DNA from 3 places in the Bradyrhizobium sp. CB1717 genome. Region 1 is predicted to be linked to each of the others. Evidence: predicted binding sites of a transcription regulator. Region 1 holds the regulator's gene; each other region holds the start of a gene.
The links. The regulator LexA, encoded in region 1, represses DNA repair genes until DNA is damaged. The targets are predictions, from matches to a motif close to TGTTCNNNNTGTGTTCNG.
Positions count from the first base shown of each region.

Region 2: the regulator LexA is predicted to act here: its motif matches at 3,141-3,158, upstream of QA649_RS40740 (ATP-dependent Clp protease adaptor ClpS).
Region 3: the regulator LexA is predicted to act here: its motif matches at 3,864-3,881, upstream of QA649_RS23155 (single-stranded DNA-binding protein).

Region 1 covers NZ_CP121666.1:4,725,642-4,733,143, forward strand. Annotated here, with positions in the region: gene QA649_RS22510 (ComEC/Rec2 family competence protein) at 1-60, shown strand, start outside; gene QA649_RS22515 (GAF domain-containing protein) at 70-1,011, opposite strand; gene QA649_RS22520 (hypothetical protein) at 1,234-1,665, opposite strand; gene QA649_RS22525 (hypothetical protein) at 1,860-2,063, opposite strand; gene lexA (transcriptional repressor LexA) at 2,350-3,051, opposite strand; gene glp (gephyrin-like molybdotransferase Glp) at 3,228-4,439, opposite strand; gene QA649_RS22540 (hypothetical protein) at 4,669-4,863, opposite strand; gene QA649_RS22545 (HAD family phosphatase) at 5,009-5,635, opposite strand; gene QA649_RS22550 (alpha-hydroxy acid oxidase) at 5,649-6,782, opposite strand; gene QA649_RS22555 (S41 family peptidase) at 7,079-7,502, shown strand, end outside.
Region 2 covers NZ_CP121666.1:8,750,337-8,757,838, forward strand. Annotated here, with positions in the region: gene QA649_RS40725 (TetR/AcrR family transcriptional regulator) at 1-174, opposite strand, end outside; gene QA649_RS40730 (HlyD family secretion protein) at 265-1,515, shown strand; gene QA649_RS40735 (DHA2 family efflux MFS transporter permease subunit) at 1,457-3,079, shown strand; gene QA649_RS40740 (ATP-dependent Clp protease adaptor ClpS) at 3,190-4,911, shown strand; gene QA649_RS40745 (tannase/feruloyl esterase family alpha/beta hydrolase) at 4,957-6,618, opposite strand; gene QA649_RS40750 (SLC13 family permease) at 6,711-7,502, opposite strand, start outside.
Region 3 covers NZ_CP121666.1:4,855,171-4,862,672, forward strand. Annotated here, with positions in the region: gene uvrA (excinuclease ABC subunit UvrA) at 1-620, opposite strand, end outside; gene QA649_RS23140 (outer membrane beta-barrel protein) at 909-1,661, opposite strand; gene QA649_RS23145 (outer membrane protein) at 1,902-2,588, opposite strand; gene QA649_RS23150 (outer membrane beta-barrel protein) at 2,823-3,584, opposite strand; gene QA649_RS23155 (single-stranded DNA-binding protein) at 4,050-4,544, shown strand; gene QA649_RS23160 (low molecular weight protein tyrosine phosphatase family protein) at 4,563-4,892, opposite strand; partial or broken gene QA649_RS23165 (DUF2306 domain-containing protein) at 5,228-5,627, shown strand; gene gyrA (DNA gyrase subunit A) at 5,796-7,502, shown strand, end outside.

The DNA.
Region 1 (7,502 bases):
GCGGCGCCTCGTACCCGGGATGCGACACCGTCCGAGGCGGACATGCAGGCTGAGGATTGAGGAGGCGGGCTACAGGTACCAGGCCAGCACGGCCTCGAGCCCGGCGGTCCCGATCACCGGCAAGGCAACCATCTGGCTTAGCCCGGACGTACGGGCTTCGGCTGCAGCGATCGATTTGTCATGCGCGAGATCATCGTTGAGCGCAGGCATCCCGGTGGCCCAGGCGCCGCCGATGCTGCCGTCGCCCCTGGTGATTGACTTGTCCGCATAGAGCGCGACCAGATCGGTCTGGGCGCTGCAATCCCCGGCGCGGAAGACCAGTGCTGAGCGGGTCTCATCTGGCATCCAGATCTCGAAGCGCCGCGCAATCGGCGTGGCCTGCGCGGACAGGAAGGTGAGCACCCAGGTCTGGTCGGTGCCGGTACGGTAGGGCACGCCGACGCCGAGATTGATCCCGACCTCGGCGGCGTCTTCCCAGCGCAGAAAGCTCTTGGCGTTGTGCAGGTCCTTGATGATCAGCGGCAGGCCGGCCTTCCAGGTGCGTCCGGGCAGGCCGAAGCCGCGCGGAAAGCGGGTGTGCCGCGAGTTGAACTCGAACATGTCGGCGGTGCCATAGTAGCCGTCGACTAGTCCCATCTCGTGGGAGGTATCGGGATCATTGTGCCAGAGCTCGATCGCGCCGACATGCGCGTCGTCATCGCCGCAAAACAGGACCATCACGGCTTGCAGGAATTCGCCTGAAAATACCGGCACGGCCACGCCGCAAGTCAGGCCCGCGGCGAGGGCCTGGTCGGTCCGTTTGAAATAGGAGTTGGCGAATTTGGTGAGGATGACGGGATGGCCGGAAGCCCAGGCCCTGCCCGGAAGCCCCTCATCCCGACCGAAGCGCAGCTCTTCACTTGCGGCCTTGAACGCGGACAGCCCTTCGCCGTAGAGGCCGCCGCCGAATTCCAGCCGCATGCGCGTCCGGTCGGGCACCCAGAGTTCAACGACGCGAATGAAGGTTTTCATCGAACGTGTCCGCCGCCTCAAGCCTTTTGGCAGCATCGGCCATTTGCCCGCGGAACGGACGTTCAAAATTCAGGCAGGGCAGCGCAAACTTCGTGCGACGGAGAAGAGCGGCGGTGACCTGGCGAAGGTATTTTCGAAGATGCAAACCACACCACGTCGCCGGCCACGGCCGGCGATGGCGATTTCAATCATGGCCCGACCCGCGAGCCGGGGCAGCTACGATCAGCCGATCGGCAGGCGTGTGATCGTCGGCCTGTCGGCGATGGTCTGCGGCTTGTGCTCGCGCTCGCCGAGTGGCTGGGTCACCGGCAATTGCAGCACGGTTGCGCGCTGGCCTTCGACGAGCTGAGTCACCAGCACGTATTTGCCGTCGGGAAATTCGATCGCATCGTGATGGCGATCTGGAATGTGCGGGTCGATCTTGCCGAACTTGCCGACGCGCGAGTTGATGGTGCGCGTCCAGATCCAGCGATTGTCGTAACGGACGTTGTCGGCGAAGGCGAGCTCCGTTCCCGGCAGCAGGCATACCGCGACGGACATGTCGGCTTCGGAGGCGAAGCCGCGTGTGGAAGTGCCGCGGAAGGTTGTCGTGACGATCGTCTCGCCGACTTCGGCAGGACGCGTCGCGACGGCGTGCAGGCTGTAGTCACACATCGGGGTGCTCCTCATTCGAAGATAGCGACCCGCGCCTCTTGTCGAGGCGCACGCCTCTATCAGAGTGGAAGCATACAACGGTCTGCTTGGTTGTGGGCAAATCTGCGGCTTGGATCCGCACGCCGCCATCACAATATCTTTTTCAGATGCACGAGGAACAAAGCCCGGTCCCGTGCATTCGGCGTGCTTCTTCGTCAACGGCCAGCAGGTGCCGACCAGCCCGAATACGGCCAGGCCGGTTGCGACGGCAGTGCAACGGCGTCGCGTGCGCTGCGGAATTGCTCGCGCGTCGTCGCTGGCGTCGTCTTGCGGACATGATGCGATCGTGCGGCGACAGCCGGTGATACTGAGGTTACGATCAGCGCCATCGTGACAGTGCTCAAGACGATCTCGCGCATGGTTGTCTCCTCGGTTTCTCAAAGGCCCGTAAAGCGATGCGTGCTTTGCGCGGCGTGCCGAGGATCTAGCGCGGGGGAAGTGGCCGGATAATCTGTGCAGAACCAGAAAGACTATCCAGCCGGAGCGGACAATTGTCCGCTCCAATCGTTCAGGCGCGGTCGCCAACTGGCGCCGCAGGATGCACCTAAAGCGCGATGAGATTGGGATGAATCGTCATCGCGCTTTAGGTTATTGTTTGAGCATGATCTTTTCGGAAAACCGCTGTGCACTTTTCCGGATCATGCTTCAGTACTTCCGGTACAGGCCGATCAGCTTGCCCTGAATCTTCACCCGGTTGGGCGGCAGGATGCGGACCTCGTAGGCGGCGTTGGCGGGCTCGAGCGCGATCGATGCGCCGCGGCGGCGGAAGCGCTTCAGCGTTGCTTCCTCGTCGTCGATCAGCGCCACCACGATGTCACCGGTGTCGGCGCTCTCGTTGCGCTGGATCAGCGCCATGTCGCCGTCGAGGATACCGGCTTCCACCATCGAATCGCCGCGCACCTCGAGCGCGTAGTGCTCGCCGGAGCCGAGCATGTCGGGCGGTACGCTGATGGTGTGGCTGCGGGTCTGCAGCGCCTCGATCGGCGTGCCGGCCGCGATGCGGCCCATGACGGGCACGGCGACGGGACGCTCACCCTCGTCAGCCGGCGGGCTGGAGGTCGTGCGCACCTTGCCGAGATTGCCTTCGATGACGCTCGGCGTGAAACCGCGGCGGTTGCCGGCAGCCGCCTGGAGCTCGGGCAGCTTGATGACCTCGATCGCGCGGGCGCGGTTGGGCAGGCGGCGGATGAAGCCGCGCTCCTCGAGCGCGGTGATCAGGCGATGGATGCCCGATTTCGAGCGCAGATCGAGCGCGTCCTTCATCTCGTCGAAGGATGGCGGCACGCCGCTTTCCTTCAGTCGCTCGCTGATGAACCGCAGGAGCTCGTATTGTTTGCGCGTTAACATCTCGACCAAAATCCCCCGGTTGATGTCGTTCGATTCCGAGACGCTCAGTTCAGCGATAAGCCGCTGCATGCTCGAAACAAATCATGAACGGACACTATATGTTCGATACATGTTCCGCAACTGCTTAATTTACCGTGAACGCGACAAAGTTCGCGGAACGCGTGTGGTGATAGCGTTCATACGGGCAGCAGCAGCACCTCGCATTGCGTGCCGGCTTCGGCCTTGGGCGCGAACGGCGCGCGCACGAGAAGTGCCTGTGCTGCAGCGAGATTCGCAAGCAGCGAGGAATCCTGATGATTGACCGGAAGGGCGATCAGCGTGCCGTCGTCGCGCCGCTCCAGGCGCGTGCGAAGATAATCCTCGCGCTGGTCGTTGGCATTGAGGTCGCGGCCGAGCACGGCGCGCTCGCGGCGATGATGAATCACGGTGCGGCCCGACAGCGCGCGAATCAACGGCACCATGAACAGGAAAGCGCAGACGTAGGATGACACGGGATTGCCGGGCAGGCCGATGACGCGCATCGCGTCGAGCCGGCCGTGCATCATCGGCTTGCCCGGCCGCATCGCGATCTTCCAGAACGACATCGCGATGCCCTCGGCCTTGAGCGCCTGCTGGACCAGATCGTGGTCGCCGACCGAGGCGCCGCCGGTCGTGATCAGGATGTCGGCGCCGCTCTCGCGGGCCCGGCGGATCCCGGCGGTGGTGGCCTCCAGCGTATCGGCGGCAACCCCGAGATCGACGGTATCGGCGCCCTCCTGGCGGGCGAGTGCGTGGAGGGCGTAGCCGTTGGAGTAGACGATCTGGCCGGGGCCGGGCGTTGCGCCGGGCATCACCAGCTCGTCGCCGGTGGCAAGGATCGCGACCTTCGGACGGCGTTGCACGGGCAAATGCGGATGATTCATCCCGGCGGCGAGTGCGAGATCGCGCTCGGTGAGCCGGGTTCCCTTGCGCAGCAGCACGTCGCCCTCGGCAAAGTCGATCCCGGCGCGCCGGATGTGCCGTCCGGGAATCGCTGCTTCCTTGATCGTGATGCGCTTGCCGTCCGCGGCCGTATCCTCCTGGATCACGATCGCATCCGCGCCGGCGGGAACGACGCCGCCAGTGAATATGCGGACCGCTTCGCCGGCGCCGACCAACCCGGCAAACGGCCGCCCCGCCGCGACCTCGCCGATCACCGTCAGTTGGGAATCGATCGTCGCCGCATCGGCCGCGCGCACGGCATAGCCATCCATTGCCGACATCGCCTCCGGCGGCTGCGTCCGCCGCGCCGCGATGTCGCGCGCGAGCACGCGGTGAAAGGCTTGGGCGAGGGAGACCGTCTCCTCAGGCAGCGGCTCCGCGCCGGCAAGCACTGCGGCAAGCGCATCGGATACCGGCATCAAGGCCACGGGTGAAAACTCCTGCTGAGCACGTTCGGCAAATCGGCGGCCAGAGTTTTAGCCGAGTGCGGGCGCAGAGGCAAAACAGGCGAGACGCAGGATCATTCAACCTGCATCATCCGCTCTGTGGTGAAGAGAGACCTCAAATCCGCCGCGGCATGATCCGGAAGGCGAGGCAGACCGGCACGAGGACGGCCATGGCAAGCACGAGAAGAACGAGCGCCACGGCCAGCATCGGTCAACTCCCTGCCGGCTCGTCCGGACTGACGTCCGGCGCTTTGGGGCCCTGGTCCTTGTCGGGCAGCGGGTCGGCCTGGGATTTCAGGTCGGCGGCCTTGCTGATCAACTTGGCGGATAGGTCGGAGTCCGAGGTGGTTCTTGCGAACTCGAGCAGGAGAGAGGCTTGCTTGGTGAGGTAGGATTTGCCCAGCACGTCGATCGGTCCAATGTAGAAGTTCCAACCGACTGAAGAGTCCGGAAGGGCCGATTCCGTTCCCGGAACTCTGTACAAAAATGCACAAAGTGATTTGGTTCCTCATTTCGGGCAAACGAGTTCCGGGGAACCGGGGGCGGTTCCGTCAAATCCCGAGCTTTTTCAGCGCATCGCCGACGTCACGGGGCGAGGTCACATGCACCGCGGTCAATCCGCGCGCCCGCGCCCCCTCGATGTTTTCTGCGAGGTCGTCGAAGAAGACGATGCGGCTCGCTGGCACGCCGATTGCCGCCACGACATGGTCGAAAGCCTCCGCGTCCGGTTTACGCAGGCCGATGCTGGACGACAGGTAGAGCTCGCGGAAATGGCCGAGCAGGCTGGCATATTCCTTCGAGAAATGGTCGACATGCGGCCGGTTGGTGTTCGAGAAGGCGTAGAGCGGCATCTGCCTGGCCGCACGCGGCAACAATTCCGCAATGTCGGGCATCTCGCCGGCGAAGATCGCGTTCCAGCCCTCCAGGAACTGCGCGTCGGAAATCGCGATCCCGAGTGATGAGCGCAGCGAGGCGAAATAGTCCGCGTCGCTGATCTTGCCGACCTCGTGCAGCCGATAGGCTTCGCTGTCGCGCACATAGCGCGCGACAATGGCTTCGGGCTTGCAGCCGGCGTGTCCCGCCCAGCAGGCGATCGCCCTGGAGAAATCGATGTCGAGCACCACGCGTCCGAGATCGAACAGAAGCGCGTCTGCGCTGCCGGGAGAGAGCGGGGTCACCTACTTCCTTTCCTCAGTATCGGTACGGATCGTGGTCGAACAGCGGGAACGCGCTGAACACGCTCGGCGCATTGGTCGCGACGGCCGGATGCAGGCAGGACTTGCCAACCTCGGCGAATGAGGTGGCGCCCAAAAGGCCGAGGCAGCGCAGCACCTCGTCTTCCAGCAGTTCCAGCATTCGCGCCACGCCGGCTTCGCCGGCCGCGGCCAGGGCCCAGCATTGCAGCCGGCCGATGCCGACGAGGTCGGCGCCCGCCGCAAGCGCCTTGACGATGTCGGTGCCGCGGCAGAAGCCGCCATCGACCATGATCTTGGCGCGGCCTTTCACGGCGTCGACGATTTCAGGCAGCACATGCATGGCGCCGCGGCCGTGGTCGAGCTGGCGTCCGCCATGGTTGGAGACGTAGATCCACTCGACGCCGTGATCGAGCGCGATCTGCGCATCCTCGGCGGTGGCGATACCCTTCAGGATCAGAGGGATCTTGAACGTGTCCTTGATCATCTTCACCGTCCGCCACTCCAGTCCCTTCTGGTAGTCGCCGCCGGTGGCGCGCAGGCGGCTTTCGCGAACGTAGCGCTTGGCGATGTCACGTTCGCGACGGCTGTAATGGGCGGTGTCCACGGTCAGGCAGAAGGCCGCGTAGCCGTTCTTCTCGGCCCGGCTGACGACGTCGGCGACGAAGGCGTCATCGCCGCGCACATAGAGCTGGTAGAGACGCAGCGCGTCGGGGGCAGCCTCGGCGGTCTGCTCCAGGCCGGGTTCGGACACCGAGCTCAGCATATGCGCCGCACCGAAAGTGCCGGCAGCGCGCGCGACGCTCGCGGCCCCATCCGGGTCAAATATCTCGAGCGCGCCGACCGGGGCCAGCACCACCGGCAGGCGCATCCTGCGGCCGAACTGCTCGACGCTTCCATCGACCTTGCGGACGTCGCGCAGCACGCGGGGACGGAAGGCGATCTCGTCCAGCGCCATCCGATTGCGGCGCATCGTGGTCTCGGTCTCGGCGGCGCCGACGATGTAGTCCCAGGCATTCTGGTTGAGGTTGGCGCGCGCCTTCCGGATGAATTCGTGCAGGTTCTGGAACGGCTCGTTGCTGGCGCCGAGTTCGACGTTCCGTTCCGGCCGGATGCGGGGCGCTTCGTTCATTGTTGTCCTCCCGAGAATTTGAAGCCTTGTGTCATCGCCTAACCCGTCCGCCTCTCCAAAACCATCCTAAAATCGCATAGCTGCGAAGCGCGGACCGGCCGACCGAGTCCCGTGTTTCGCGCGAGACGGTTTCGGAACGTTGCCAAAAGTTTAGGCCGGGACGAAGGGATTTTTGCAGGTGCCCCGCCGGCGTTGCGGGCCGGCCTTGAAGAAACCTGAATGGTATTGTGAGAACCGGGCTGGATCGCCATTTGCATGGCGGCTCCCGAGCCCCGAGCAAGAAGGCTAACTCATCCATGCGGAAATCCCTGCTGTTCCCCCTTGGCGCGCTCACCGGTGTGTGCCTGACCCTTCTGGTATCCGGTCCGCAGGGCGGACTATGGGCGGCGAGGGCGGCGGCGGGCGCGGACGATGCCTATTCCAAGCTCAACCTGTTCGGCGAAGTGTTCGAGCGGGTGAAGGCGAGCTATGTCGAGAAGCCGGACAATTCCAAGCTGATCGAAGGTGCGATCGCCGGCATGGTGACCTCGCTCGATCCGCATTCGCGCTACATGAACGACAAGGCCTGGACCGAGATGCAGGAGACCACCTCCGGCGAGTTCGGCGGGCTGGGCATCGAGGTCACGATGGAGGACGGCCTCGTCAAGGTCGTCTCGCCGATCGACGACACGCCGGCTTCGAAGGCCGGTATCATGTCAGGCGACCTCATCAGCAAGATCG
Region 2 (7,502 bases), 4.0 Mb from region 1:
CTTGGTGGAGATGCCGGCGCCGCGCGCCAGCTCTTCGGTGCTGGTTGCTGCGTAGCCATCGACGGCGAAGGCGTGCCGTGCCGCCTCGATGACGATCCGCTTCGTCTCGTCGTCGCTGCGTACCGGCGGCCGCCCGCGCGGGCGGCCTTCTGATGACGGTTTTGCCTGAGCCATGTTTTTAGATGATGCCTGTCATTCCATTGACTCTCCCCAAGCTAGTCCTATTTTGGAAATCGTCAAGTTTCCTAATTCAGGGAGCCGGCCATGACCGTGCACACCAACCCGTCCAAGAGTGAAACCATCGTGGTGCCGACCAGCCCGCCCGAAGGCATTCTGCCCCCAGCGCCGGTCCCCGCCCCGCGCCGAAAGCTGAACCTTCGCAAGCTGTTGCTGGCAGGCGTGGCCGCTGCCGCCCTCGCCGGCGCGGGCTGGTACGGCTACGATTACTGGACCGTCGGCCAATACCTCGTCTCCACCGATGACGCCTATGTGAAGGCCGACAACACCACCATCGCGCCGAAGGTCAGCGGCTATCTCGACCGCGTTCTGGTCGGCGATAACGAGCATGTGAAGGCCGGCCAGGTGCTGGCCCGGATCGACGACCGCGACTTCCGCGTCGCGCTCGATCAGGCCAAGGCTGACGTGCAGGCGGCGAACGCCACGGTCGTCAGCAAGGAGGCCCAGCTCGAGGTTCAGGAAGCGGTGATCGCGGCCGCGAAGGCGACCATCGATGTCGACACCGCCGCGAAGACCTTCGCCCAGCAGGAGAACAAGCGCTACACGGATCTTGCCAGGACCGGCTATGGCAGCGTGCAGAATGCGCAGCAGGCGCAGGCGCGCGATGCCGGTGCGGACGCCGCGATCGCGCGCGACAACGCCAACCTCGTCTCCGCACAGAAGCAGGTCGATCTCCTCAAGGCCGAGATCGTGCAGGCCAAGGCCGCCGCCGCGCGCGCAGTCGCGGTCCAGCAACAGGCGGAGCTCAATCTCGGTTACACCACGATTGTCTCACCGATCGACGGCGTCGTCGGCAACCGCACCTTGCGCGTCGGCCAGTATGTGCAGGCGGGCACGCAGCTGATGTCGATCGTGCCGGCCACGGGCGCCTATGTGGTCGCCAATTTCAAGGAGACCCAGCTCACCCATGTCCGCGCCGGACAGAGCGTCGAGATCGAGGTCGACACGTTCCCGGGCCAGCTCGTGCACGGCCACGTCGATTCCATCGCGCCGGCCAGCGGCCAGGAATTCGCGCTGCTGCCGCCCGACAACGCCACCGGCAATTTCACCAAGATCGTGCAGCGCATTCCCGTGAAGATCGCGCTGGACACCGAGACCGCGCCCGCGATCGCGCTGCGGCCCGGCATGTCCGTGATCCCGACGATCGCAACGCGCTCAGCGCCGACCGCCCAGGCGGCAGCGACGCCCAAAGCAAAACCTGTTTCCGGAGGGTCGTGCCATGTCAAACAGCCTCTCAATATCGACGCCAGCACAAGCAATTCCGGCCGCGACGCCTGAGCGCGTCGCTGCCGACCCCAATCGGGCCAGCGCCACGATCTGGATCGCCGTGTTCGCGGCGATGATCGGCGCCTTCATGGCGATCCTGAACATCCAGATCACCAACGCCTCGCTGCTCAACATCGAGGGCGGCATCGGCACCGGCGCCGACAACGGATCCTGGATCTCGACGTCCTATCTGATCGGCGAGATCATCGTCATTCCGTTGACCGACTATCTGTCGCGGGTGTTCTCGTTCCGCAACATCATCCTGAGCTTCGCGAGCCTGTTCGCAGCGTTCTCGGTCGCCTGTGCCTTCACCCACGATCTGCCCTCGATGATCGCGATGCGCGGTCTTCAGGGCTTCTTCGGCGGCGTGCTGATCCCGATGGCGTTCACGCTGGTCTTCACCAAGTTGCCGAAGGGCCAGCAGCCGATCGGCCTTGCCATGTTCTCGCTCGCGGTGACCTTTGCCCCGGCGATCGGCCCGACCATCGGCGGCTATCTCACCGAGAACTACGGCTGGCAGACCATCTTCTATGTCAACGTGTTGCCCACCGCCATCATGGTGACCATCCTCTTCTTCACCCTGGAGCGCCAGCCGATAAATCTCGGTCTGCTGCGTGAAGGCGACTGGTTCGGCATCGCGACCATGGCGATCGGCCTCGCTTCGCTGCAAGCCGTGCTGGAAGAAGGCAACAAGGACGACTGGTTCGGCTCGCCGTTCATCGTGCGGCTCGCCATCATCGCCGCGATCAGCCTGTCGCTGTTCATCGCCAACGAGCTGATGGTGGAGAAGCCGCTGCTGCGCCTGCGCCTGTTGACGCAGTGGAATTTCGGCATCGGCACGATTGCCGCCGTGTTCCTCGGCTTCGCGCTGTTCGGCTCGGTCTATCTGCTGCCCGCCTATCTCGGCCAGGTGCAGGGCTACAATGCCGAGCAGATCGGCAACGTGCTGGCCTGGACCGGCCTGCCGCAGCTCCTGCTGATTCCGCTGGTTCCGAAGCTGATGCAGCGCTTCGACGGCCGCTATGTCGCGACCGTCGGCCTGCTGCTGTTCGCCGCGAGCTCCTTCATGAACATCCAGATGTCGCTCGACTATTCCGGCGACCAGTTCCTGGTGCCCAACATCGTACGCGCGGTCGGCCAGGCGCTGACGCTCGCGCCGCTCTCGGCGCTCAGCCTCGGCAGCGTCGCGCCGCAGGATGCGGCCGCTGCCTCCGGCATCTCCAACATGATGCGCAACCTCGGCGGCGCCATCGGCACCGCGGTGCTCGCCACCATCGTCACCAAGCGCGAGCAGTTCCACTCCAACATCATCGGCCATTCGATCACGCTCGGCCGCGAGGAAGTCCGTGATCGCATCGCGCAGATGACCAATTACTTCATCGCGCACGGCGTCCCCGACCCCAACGCCGCGCGCGAGCAGGCCATCATCGCGCTCGGCAAGACCGTGAAGCGCCAGGCGCTGGTGATGGGCTATTCCGACACCTTTGCCGTGATCGGCGTGGTGCTGGTCCTCGCCGCAATCGCGGTGCTGCTGACGCGACGGGTGAAGGCGGCGGGTGGAGGCGGCGCGCATTAGAGCTTCGAGAACGAACGACCAAATCGACGCGGCCGTCACGCTTGACGGCCGCGTCCTTTTTTGTTCCCTATTTGTTCCGATCAATTATAGGTTGCTCGAAGGGACACTTCATGGGCGATACCCAGGTCGCGGACCTGCCGGCTCAGCTCGTGCTGCATGGCGACGAAGATACTCCGCGTGAATTCATCGTTGACCTGTTGCGTCGCGTCTTCGGCAAGTCGGAAAGTGAAGCCGCCTCCGTGATTGCCGACATGGGGAGGCATGGCGCGGCAGCCTGCGGTCCCTACCCACCACCGGTCGCAGGCGCCCTGCTGGAATCTGCACGGCGTCGTGTCGCTGCCGCCGGCCACCCACTCCTGATCACAAGCGAAACGGCGAAGTCCTGCTGCGAGCTTTGCGGCCGACCGACCGCGCAGTCGGAAGCACAATTGGTGGACCGCACAGTGTGGCTGTGCGCCGATTGCGTACTCGCAGCAGCAAGCGCATCGCAGGACCTCCCCTCGGAGGAGTTCAATTACACGTTCGGTGTCTTGAATTGGCACTTCGCCGATGTGCCGCGAAGTCAGCTGGTGACCACGGTACGCCAATTTCCTGGCCACATGCGGGCAGACGTCCAGGCCGCCATCGACCGATTATTTGCGTCTCCGGTCCGGCTATTCGGTATCGCCGAGGACCGCCGCTACGAGACGCTATCCATGTCGAGATTGATGCAGAACGACCGCTTCGCGGCGACGATCGCACCGCTTCAGTACAACGACGTCGATATCGGCGAACCGACACCAGCCAAGTGCCTCGACAATGGTCTTTGGCTTTGCGCAACCGCCGGTCTCCGCTACGCGGTGCTTCTGGCCATTCATCGTGAATACAGCCGCGAGATCGGCGTGCGGATCGAAATCATGGCGCCGGCCGGGGCCGCAGGCTCAGCGCTTGTCCAGCAGTGCTTCAGCGCGCTGGAGGACGCCGTTCAGGCCGCGCGCACCTACCGCGGCAAGATTCTCTCTCTCGATGCCGATTCCGACTACCGTGGGCGCTCGCGCGGGATCACGGTGCACCGGCTTCCTTCCGTCAGTCGTGACGAAGTGATCCTGCCTGAACAGACGTTACGGCTACTTGATCGCAACGTCCTGAACTTCGTGGGCACGCGAGATGTGCTGCGCCGCCTCGGACAGTCGACCCGGAAGGGTATCTTACTCTACGGCCCACCCGGCACGGGCAAGACTCACACCATCCGCTATCTCGCGGCCCATCTGCCCGGTCATACGACGCTGATCATCACAGCGGAGCAAATCGGCCTGCTCGGCGCCTATATGAATCTCGCTCGCCTCCTGCAACCGGCCATGGTTGTGATCGAAGACGTCGATCTCATCGCGCGGCAGCGCGAGAACATGAGCGGCTGCGAAGAACCGCTGCTCAACCGATTACTTAACGAGATGGATGGCTTGAAGCAGGACGCGGACATCCTGTTCGTGCTGACAACAAATCGGCCTCAGCAACTCGAAGGCGCCCTAGCGGGCCGCCCCGGTCGCATAGATCAGGCCATCGAAGTGCCGCTTCCCGACGAGACCGGCCGCAACAAACTGGTCCGGCTCTATGGCCGGGGACTGCCACTCGACGACGCTGTTGTCGCCGAAGCCGCCCGACGCAGCGAGGGCACAAGTTGTGCATTCATCAAGGAATTGATGCGGCGGCTGGCACAAGCAAGTCTCGCACGCGATGGCGGCAACTCCGTCATTTCCGCGGATATCGACGAAGCCCTCGATGACATGCTGTTCGCTGGCGGCCGGCTTAATGCGCGACTGCTCGGCGGTGCGCAGGCGATGGCGGCAGGATGAGCGGTGCGTTTCTCCCTCTCGCCGCAAGCGAGGAGAGGTGAAGGGCTACTGCGCGCAGAAATAGCTCGACGCCTCCGTCACCGACCCCGCCTTGTAGTGCGGCCAGGCCGGCCAGCGGCACAGTGGCAGCGCGCGGACGACAGGGAACGCGGGCGCTTCGACCTTCTGCTCGGTGACCTCGAGGTCGCCGGGCGCCTGGTCTTTCTCGACCCAGTCGACCAGCACGCTGAGCATGTCGACATTGGCGGGCGCCCCGGAGCCGACATGATCGACACCGGGCGCGGTGTAGAGCCGCGCGAACTGCGCCGCCGTCGCCGTCCCCATCAAGCGCTCGACGCTCTCGAAATAGCGGATGCCGGCATAGGGGCTTTGCGCATAGTCAGCCATGTGCTCGAGGATGATCAGCTTGCCCTTGCGCTCGCGAAAGCGGCTGAGATCGGGATTCGTCGAATCCATCAGGTTGGAGACCTCGAGCAGCCGCGCCTTGTGGTCCTCGGGTTTGTAGGTGGTGACGTCGAGCTTGGGATCGCGCGCGAACACATATTGAATGCCGCCGGCGCCATAGATCCAGGCGATGCCGTTGTTGGGCGCGGGCGGCTGCGCCGGCGGCGCGGTGCCGAGCCACCACGACACCCAGCCGCCGGTCGGACCGGCCGCCGGCGTGTCCTCGCCCGACACGCCCCAGCCCGGATAGTCGTCGAGGCCGTTGGCGAGCACGAACGGAAATTTGTAGGTCGCATGCAGCGTGTTGATCGCCTTGATCTGGGGATCGGTCAGGCACTGATCGCCACTCTTGCCGGCCCCGCAGCGCAGCGTCTCGACTTTGAACACTGCCTTGCAGGTGACGGGATCCTGCACCAGCGCGTCGTCGGAGCCGTCAGCCTTGTCACACGCCGCACGCACGGCCTCGCCGACGAGCTTGACCTGCGCCGGGTTGATCCAGCCCTCGCCCATGGTTGCAAGTCCCGACCGCATGCCGGCATGCTGCAGGCCGACCCAGTTGATGACGGGCACGCGGGCGAAGATGCCGTCGAAATCGTCGGGGTAACGCTGCGCCATGGTCAGGCCTTCGCGGCCGCCTTCGGACGAGCCCATGAAATACATCTTCTCGGGCTTCTTGCCGTAGGCGCGCTCCATCAGCGTCACGGCCGCGTCGCGCACCTTCTTGTAGGCGCGGTGGGCGAAATTCTCGAAGGCTTCTTCATTCAACGCGAACACCTGCGGCAGCTCGCCCGGCTTTGTCTCGTGACCTGAGTCGGTGCCGTAGGTCACAAAACCGCGCGCGAGCGGCGACGGCTTGTCGAAGGGATAGGCCGGCGGCAGCGCAAGGCCGGTGATCAGCACGCCGTTGAAGCCGCCGCCGCCATATTGTACCGAGCGGCCGTTCCACTCGACGGGCAGGTTGACCTGGAATTTGATCGGCGGCGCCTTGGGATCGACGGGGTCGATATGGCCGAGCACCTTGCAGAAGCCCGGATTGGCGGGGGTGATGCGCCCCGACGGCGTCGGGCCGCGCTCGGCAACAGCGAGTTGCGATGGCGACTGAAACGTCGTGGCATCGATCTTCACGGCATCGGTGCCGCCGACCAGCCCCTTGCAGACCGTTTCGGCATCCTCCGCCAGCGTCACCGCCGATGCGCTGCTCGCGCTCATTGCGGCCGCCGTGCCCACGAGCCATGCACACAGCTTCGCTCTGTATCGCGTCATCGTTTCCACCCGGCTTGTTCTGTTGCGTTCGAAAGTTGGCCGCATTCAATGCAACCTTCGCCCGTTCGTCAATCACTGAGGCCGGCTTTCCGTCAGAACGAGCCCAGTGCGCTGCCCAGGGCGATCACCGCCACCAGCGCCAGGAGCGACGTCACGATGCCGACCATGACGATGTCGAAATAGCTGTCGCGATGGGTGAGGCCGCAGATCGCGAGCAGGCTGACCACCGCGCCATTGTGCGGCAGGATGTCCAGCGTACCCGCGCCGATCACCGCCACGCGATGCATCAGCGCAAGGTCGATGCCGGTCCGCCCGGCAAGTTCGACATAGGTCGGACCGAGAGCCTCGAGGGCGATGGTCAGACCGCCTGACGCCGACCCGGTCAGCGCGGCCAGGGTATTGGTCGCGACGGCGAGCGAGACTAGCGGTCCGCCCTGGATCGCGAGCACCCAGTCGCGCACGATCGTGAACGCCGGCAGCGCGGCGACGACGGCGCCGAATCCGACGAGGCTGGCGACGCTGAACGCCGGCAGGACAGATGCATTGGCCCCGGCATCCATGGTCCGGCGCAGCGCCGGCAAGCGCGCCCAGTTCAGCGCGATGGTCGCGACGATGGCTGCCGCCAGCGCGACCGCGACCGACCACACGCCCGCGACGGCTGCGAGCGTCGTGTCGCCAAAGCGTTGCTCGGCGAGATAGCTGACATCGAGCCGCGGCAGCACCACGAGCGACATCACCAGATTCACGGTGACGACGACGACCAGCGGCGCGATGGCGTTCAGCACGGGCGAAGGCCGGTCGCTGCGATGACCGTGCTGCAGCTCCGCCGGATCGAACTCGCGGGCGGTCGTCGCGCGTTCGCGCACGAGCTCGTCGGCGGCGGC
Region 3 (7,502 bases), 130 kb from region 1:
GGGGCTTCCGCCAGCTCATAGAAGGTGCCGTCGATCTTGACGCGCTGAAAGCCCTTCTTGAGCCATTCGGCGAGCTCTTTGCGGTACTCGCCCTTGCGGCCGCGCACGACGGGGGCGAGCAGATAGAGACGCGTGCCCTCGGGCAGCGCCAGCACGCGGTCGACCATCTGCGAGACGGTCTGGCTCTCGATCGGCAGGCCGGTGGCCGGCGAATAGGGCACGCCGACGCGGGCCCAGAGCAGGCGCATGTAGTCGTAGATCTCGGTGACGGTGCCGACGGTCGAGCGCGGGTTCTTCGAGGTCGTCTTCTGCTCGATCGAGATCGCCGGCGACAGGCCGTCGATCTGGTCGACATCGGGCTTCTGCATCATCTCCAGGAACTGGCGGGCATAGGCCGACAGCGATTCGACGTAGCGGCGCTGGCCCTCGGCGTAGATGGTGTCGAAGGCGAGCGAGGATTTGCCGGAGCCGGAGAGGCCAGTGAACACCACCAGCTTGTCGCGGGGGATCTCGACGTCGATATTCTTGAGGTTGTGCTCGCGCGCGCCACGGATCGTAATTGCGCGCAGGCTGGAGCCCGCGTTCTGTTGTTGGCGCTTCGCCTTGATCACTTCATCCATCCGAGTTGCCCTCAAGGAAGCCCAAAGGTGCGCGATCGCGCCAACAAAAAAGGCGCGCTGCGCCCGGAACCGGGATCGGCGCCGATGGGTATGGCAGCGAACGTAGGAAGAACGGAGACGGATTTCCAGAGGGAGTTGCGAATCGTCAACGGAATGTTGGCGGGCTGGCGGCACGTGGCAGCAGCGGGGCTTGCGGAACTGCGCTGGAACGTGCCGCCAAGCAAAAAGGCCGGCGCGAGGCCGGCCTTTCGTAACGCGAGGGCGTCGGAGCGACGCTCAGTACTGAACTCAGTACTTGGCGACGACCGGGCCGCCAAAGGTATAGTTCACGCGAACCGTGGCCATGTCCACGTCCTGCTTGATGCTATCGCTGCGGGTGTTCACGCCCAGGAAGGTGAAGGTGTCGGTGTGCTTGCCCATGAACAAGTGGTTGTACTCGACGCCGACCGACCAGTTCGGAGCGAAGCCGAACTCGATGCCGGTGCCGACGGTGCCGCCCCAGCGGGTCTCGTTGGCGGTGTCGAGCGTGACGCCGGCCAGAGTGCCGCTGAACTTGTTGTGGGTGACGGCCGCGCCGCCCTTCACGTACCAGAGCACGTTGTTCCAGGCGTAGCCCACCTGACCGGTGAAGAGGCCGATGGCGTCGATCTTGGTGTTGTTCACCAGCGGGAAGAAAGCGGCGGGCGAGCTGGTGTTCGAGCCCTTCAGGTCAGCCCAATCGCCCTGGGCTTCGAGGCCGAACACCCAGCTGGCGGACTGCCAACGATAGCCGATCTGGCCGCCGACGATTGCGCCGGTCGCATTGTGGCAACCTTCAGCCGTGACGGGGACAGCCACGCCGACCACAGCGGTCGTATCCCAGCAATTGTGGCTGGAGCCGCCACCGGCGTTGGCGCCGATGTAGAATCCGCTCCAGTTGTAGATCGAGGCCACAGCGACCGGCGCCTTGGTGTAGGGGCGGGCCGCAAGATCGGCCGCCGAGGCCGGTGTCAACGCGCTGAGTACGAACAGGCTGGCCGAAGCCAGCAAAATCTTCTTCATCTGATTCCCCAGTTCCGTTTCTCTTTGTTGCCTTCCGCAAGGAAGAGCAGCGGACCCTATGAGCCAACTGACGTTCACAGCTTTACACCATCGAAGCCTAAGGTTGTGTCACTGGGGAGCCACATCTCAGCCACATCTCGCCGAAAACGCGAGTAGTTGGCGCATACTGCTACCCGCGCAAAAACAAAAAGGCCGGCGCGAGGCCGGCCTTTCGTAACGCAAGAGCGTCGGAGACGAAGCTTAGTACTTCGCGACGATCGGGCCGCCGAAGTGATAGTTCACGCCGACCTGCACGGTGTGGAAGTTGAGCGTGCCGGTGGGCAGGGCGCCCGAGAAGTAGGTCTCGCCGCCGAGGCTGCGATAGAGGTACTCGCCCTTGACCGACCAGTTCGGAGCGAAGAACGCTTCGACGCCCGCGCCGACGGTCCAGCCGGAGTGCCACTTGCTGTCCGACGCGGTCACGCCGAGGGCGGACAGGGTGATCTTGTTGTCGATCCAGGCATAACCACCGGTGCCGTAGAACAGCACGTTGTTGACGGCGTAGCCGATACGGCCGCGCACGGTGCCCATGGCGTCGGTCTTCGAGCTCGCGGTCGCGGTCACGACACCGAAGCCGGGGACGACGGTCGCGCCGGTCACAGAGGCGCTGACGTCAGCCCAGGAGCCATCGGCCTCGACGCCGAACACGACGTTGCCGGTCTGCCAGTTGTAGCCGGCGGTGCCACCGACGAAGCCACCCTGCATACGCGGGCTGCCCGAGTCTTCCCAGGCGCCGCCGCCGACGATACCGAGGTAGAAGCCGGTCCAGTTGTAGACCGAAGCCACAGCCACCGGAGCCTTGGTGTACGGGCGGGCCGCGAGATCAGCCGCCGACGCGGGGGCAGCCAGAGCGAACAAACAGGCCGAAGCCAACAAAACCTTCTTCATTTTCAACCTAATCCCAGTCCCAGTTTCTGTTGTTGCCTTCCGTGAACGGAAGGGCATCGGACGCCGTGGTCCAACTGGCGTCGTGCTTACACCAGCGAAGCCGCAAGTTGTGTACCCAAAAAGCCACAACAGTCACAAAACGTCATAATCGCTGACTGATCGTTTTCTTCGCTCGCACGCAGCAAAAAGGCCGGCACAAGGCCGGCCTTTCGTCAGAAAAGACTATGCTTGCGATCAGTACCTGGCGATCGCCGGGCCGCCCCAACGATAGTTCACGCGGATGAGGGCGAGATCGACGTCCTGACGGACGCGTTCGGTCTGAACGAAGGCTCCGCCAAAGGTGAAGTCGACGTTTCGCGTGCCGAGGAAGATGTGATCGTACTCGAAGCCCACCGACCAGTTCGGGGCGAAGCCAAATTCGACTCCCGCGCCGACCGTTCCGCCCCAGCGTGTTCCGCTGGCTGAACCGAAGGTCGTGCCAGCACCCACAAAGCCCGGCGCGACGATGAGGTCGTATCTGTCGTCCACTACGGCGCCGCCGCCCTTCACGTAGACCAAAACGTTATTCCAGGCATAACCGACCTGACCGGTAATCAAGCCGAAGGCATCGACCCGCGTACGGTTCTGCTGAGCTGCAGCGGTCGGGCTGACGTTTCTTCCACTGAAGTCAGCCCAGTTGCCCTGGCCTTCCACGCCAAACACCCAATTGGCCGACTGCCAGCGATAGCCGACCTGACCACCGATTGTGCCGCCCGTTGCGTTATGGCAGCCGTCGGTGATCAGCGTACCGGTGACTGGGGTCACGAAGTCCCAGCAATTGCGGCTGGAGCCCCAGCCCCCGTTGATGCCGATGTAGAAGCCGCTCCAGTCGTAGATGGTCGCGACCATCGGGGGCGGAGCCTTGGTGTAAGGACGCGCCGCCAGATCCGCCGCGCTCGCGGGAGCCGACAGGCCCAACGCCACAGCACCGATTGTACCAATTAAAATCTTATTCATTGCAGTCTCCCCGGGTAAGGTCCGCTTCTTGAGGGTCCCCGAAGCGGCCGATCAGGCGCGACGCCCATATGAACTCAATTCCGAGGCAACCGTAGCTTAAGCGGGAGGCAAAGTCCGTCTCCGAAATGCAACAGTCGCAGGGCAAGTGGGGGGCGGGTAACTTGATGAATGCTAAGCGCTTTTTGCTGATTTTGGGAACCTGAAAAAGTTCCATCCGGGGCGCACTATTTTGATAGGCATGTAGGCACCGCCCGGGCCGAATATTCCGCATCCCCCAGAAAGAACAAATCTGGAACAGACCGGCAGGCGATGCTATATGTGGGGATAACCTGAGCGCTGATGGGCTGATCGGTCCGCGCAAGCGTATAGGGTCGCGTCAACAGGTTGCAGAGGACCGCGGGGCGCGGTGCGGTCCTTGCGAATGCGGCCTTACGAATTCAGTGGCATTTGGAGTGGAGAGCGGCGATGGCGGGAAGCGTCAACAAGGTCATTCTGGTTGGAAATCTCGGCAAGGATCCTGAAATCCGCCGCACCCAGGACGGGCGGCCGATCGCGAATCTGAGCATCGCGACCTCGGAAACCTGGCGCGACAAGAACAGCGGCGAGCGCAAGGAAAAGACCGAGTGGCACCGCGTCGTGATCTTCAATGAAGGGCTCTGCAAGGTCGCCGAGCAGTATCTGAAGAAGGGCGCGAAGGTTTACATCGAAGGCGCGCTCCAGACCCGCAAATGGACCGACCAGAGCGGCGTCGAGAAGTACTCGACCGAGGTCGTGCTCCAGGGCTTCAACTCGACGCTGACGATGCTCGATGGCCGTGGTGGCGGCGGCGGAGGCGGCAGCTTCGGCGACGAGCCGGGTGGCGATTTCGGCTCTTCCGGTCCGGTCAGCAGCGCCCCGCGCCGTCCCGTTGCCGCCGGCGGTGGCCGCAACAGCGACATGGACGACGACATCCCGTTCTGACGGCTGCGGGAGAGCCGGCTAATCCCGGCGCAGATAACGGCCAACTCGGTTTTCAAGGATCCGGACCAAGGCAGGATCCATGAATTCGTAGTCGTCCGGAATGTCGAGGCAGATGACCCGCTTGTTATTCAAGCTGGATCGGAATTTCCGGTTCAGCTTGTTGCGGTGGGTCTTCTCCATGACGAAGATGATGTCGGCCCATTCGACCTGCTCGGCGGACAGCAGCACGTCCGCGCCGTTTGCAATGCCGGCCGAGTCGGTCTCGATCCCCGGCCAAGTCGAAAACACCTGTTCGGCGGTAGGGCTGCGGAGGCGATTGGCGCTGCAGACGAAAAGGACGTTGGTCACTTTACCGCTCTCTCGGTGATGATCGATCAGTGTCCGTGGGAATGACCGCCGGTGCTTTGCGGGCCAGGCTTCGAAGAGTTCCTGCTACATAAATACCGCTTGCTGGTCGATGGTATCGACGACGTCCGCTCTGACGCCGGGCGCGAATGCTCCTGTATCGCGTTGTCCGCTCGCGTGAAGTGGCAGGATTTCTTACCAATCAGCAGGTAAGGCTCGAGTTTTCCGCGCTTGCCTCACGTGCAACCTCAAGTCTTTGACGGGGTGTGATGTGAATGATATTAACTTCATGTTAATCCTATTCACATCGGTCGCCGTGCGACCTGAGGGAGCTCCGCATGAGCCTTGCGCCGCTGCTTGAGGCCGCGCCCAGCGATCCCGCTGCATGCCTTTGCCGCCATGGCCGCCTTCCTGCTCGGCCTCATCCAGTTCTCCGCCCCCAAGGGCACGCTGCCACACCGGACGATCGGCTGGATCTGGGTGGTCCTGATGCTGGTCGTGGCTGCCTCGTCGTTCTGGATCCACCAGATCCGTCTGGTCGGGCCGTTCAGTCCGATCCATCTCTTGTCGATCTTCACCCTGGTGGTTCTGCCGCTGGCGGTATGGCGGGCTCACACGCATCGTGTTGCCGACCACCGGCGGATGATGATCCTCATCTTCGCCGGAGCGCTGGTGGTGGCGGGCCTGTTCACGCTGGTGCCCGGGCGCGTCATGCACAGCGTGATTTTCGGCGCGTAAGGGGTGGTTCCGCCCGGTCCGTTCGGGCCCCGTCCGGGACAGTGTTGGGAAGGGCGTAAGTCTCTGGAAAAACAGTCGGAAAAAGCGCTTCCCGAGGCCCGGCAAGGGTGGTTATCAGGGGTGTGATGCGCTATATGATTCCCAGACAAAAACTCACCGGATTCCCCCTTGGCTGACGACGACAACAAGCCCGGCGACCAGCCGGCGCATCCCTCGGACATTCGCCCCGTTTCCATCTACGAGGAGATGAAGAAGTCCTATCTCGATTACGCCATGAGCGTGATCGTGGCGCGTGCGCTGCCCGATGCGCGCGACGGGTTGAAGCCGGTCCACCGCCGCATCCTGTTCGCGATGCACAATCGCGGCGACACCCCGGACAAGAAGCACAAGAAGTCCGCCGGTGCCGTCGGCGAGGTCATGGGTAAGTATCACCCGCACGGCGACCAGGCGATCTACGACGCCTTGGTGCGCATGGCGCAGGACTTCTCGATGCGCGCGCCGCTGATCGACGGGCAGGGCAATTTCGGCTCGGTCGACGGCGATCCGCCGGCGGCAATGCGCTACACCGAGTCCCGCCTGACCAAGATCGCGCTGAAGCTGCTCGAGGACATCGACGACGACACCGTCGACTTCCAGGACAATTACGACGGCTCCGAAAGAGAGCCGGTGGTTCTGCCCGCGCGGTTCCCGAACCTGCTGGTCAACGGCGCCGGCGGCATCGCGGTCGGCATGGCCACCAACATCCCGCCGCACAATCTCGGCGAGGTGATCGACGCCTGCGTCGCGCTGATCGACAATCCGTCGCTGACCATCGACGAGCTCATCAACATCATCCCGGGCCCGGATTTCCCGACCGGCGGCATCATCCTCGGGCGCCAGGGCATCCGCAGCGCCTACCATCTCGGCCGCGGCTCGATCGTGATGCGCGGCAAGGTCACCTTCGAGACGGTCCGGAAAGAACGCGAGGCGATCGTCATCACCGAGATCCCGTATCAGGTGAACAAGGCGACGATGGTCGAGCGCATCGCCGAGCTCTACAAGGAAAAGAAGATCGAGGGCATCTCCGACCTGCGCGACGAGTCCGACCGTGACGGCTATCGCGTCGTCGTCGAGCTCAAGCGCGATGCCGTGCCCGACGTCGTGCTGAACCAGCTCTACAAGTTCACGCCGCTGCAGACGAGCTTCGGTGTCAACGCCGTCGCGCTCGATTCCGGCCGTCCGCAGACCATGACCCTGAAGGACATGCTGACGATCTTCGTCGGCTTCCGCGAGCAGGTCGTCACCCGACGGACCAAATATAAGCTGCGCAAGGCGCGCGAGCGCGCGCATGAGCAGGTCGGCCTCGCCATCGCGGTCGCCAACATCGACGAGATCATTCGCGTGATCCGGACCTCGCCCACGCCGGCTGCCGCGCGCGAGACCCTGATGACGCGCGACTGGCCCGCCCGCGACGTCGAGGACATCATCACGCTGATCGACGATCCGCGCCACCGCATCAACGCGGACGGCACGATCCGCCTGTCGCTGGAGCAGGCGAGGGCGATCCTGGAGCTGCGCCTCGCACGCCTCACCGCGCTCGGCCGCGACGAGATCGGCGACGAGCTCTCCAAGCTCGCCGGCGAGATCAGCGACTATCTCGAGATCCTGCGCTCGCGCGCTCGCATCCTCGACATCATCAAGACCGAGCTTGCCGAGGTGAAGGCCGAGTTCGCCACCCCGCGCAAGACCGTGATCATGGAGCAGGAGGGCGAGGTCGAGGACGAGGACCTGATCCAGCGCGAGGACATGGTCGTCACCGTCTCGCACGCCGGCTACGTCAAGCGCGTGCCGCTGTCGGCCTACCGGGCGCAGCGCCGCGGCGGCAAGGGCCGCTCC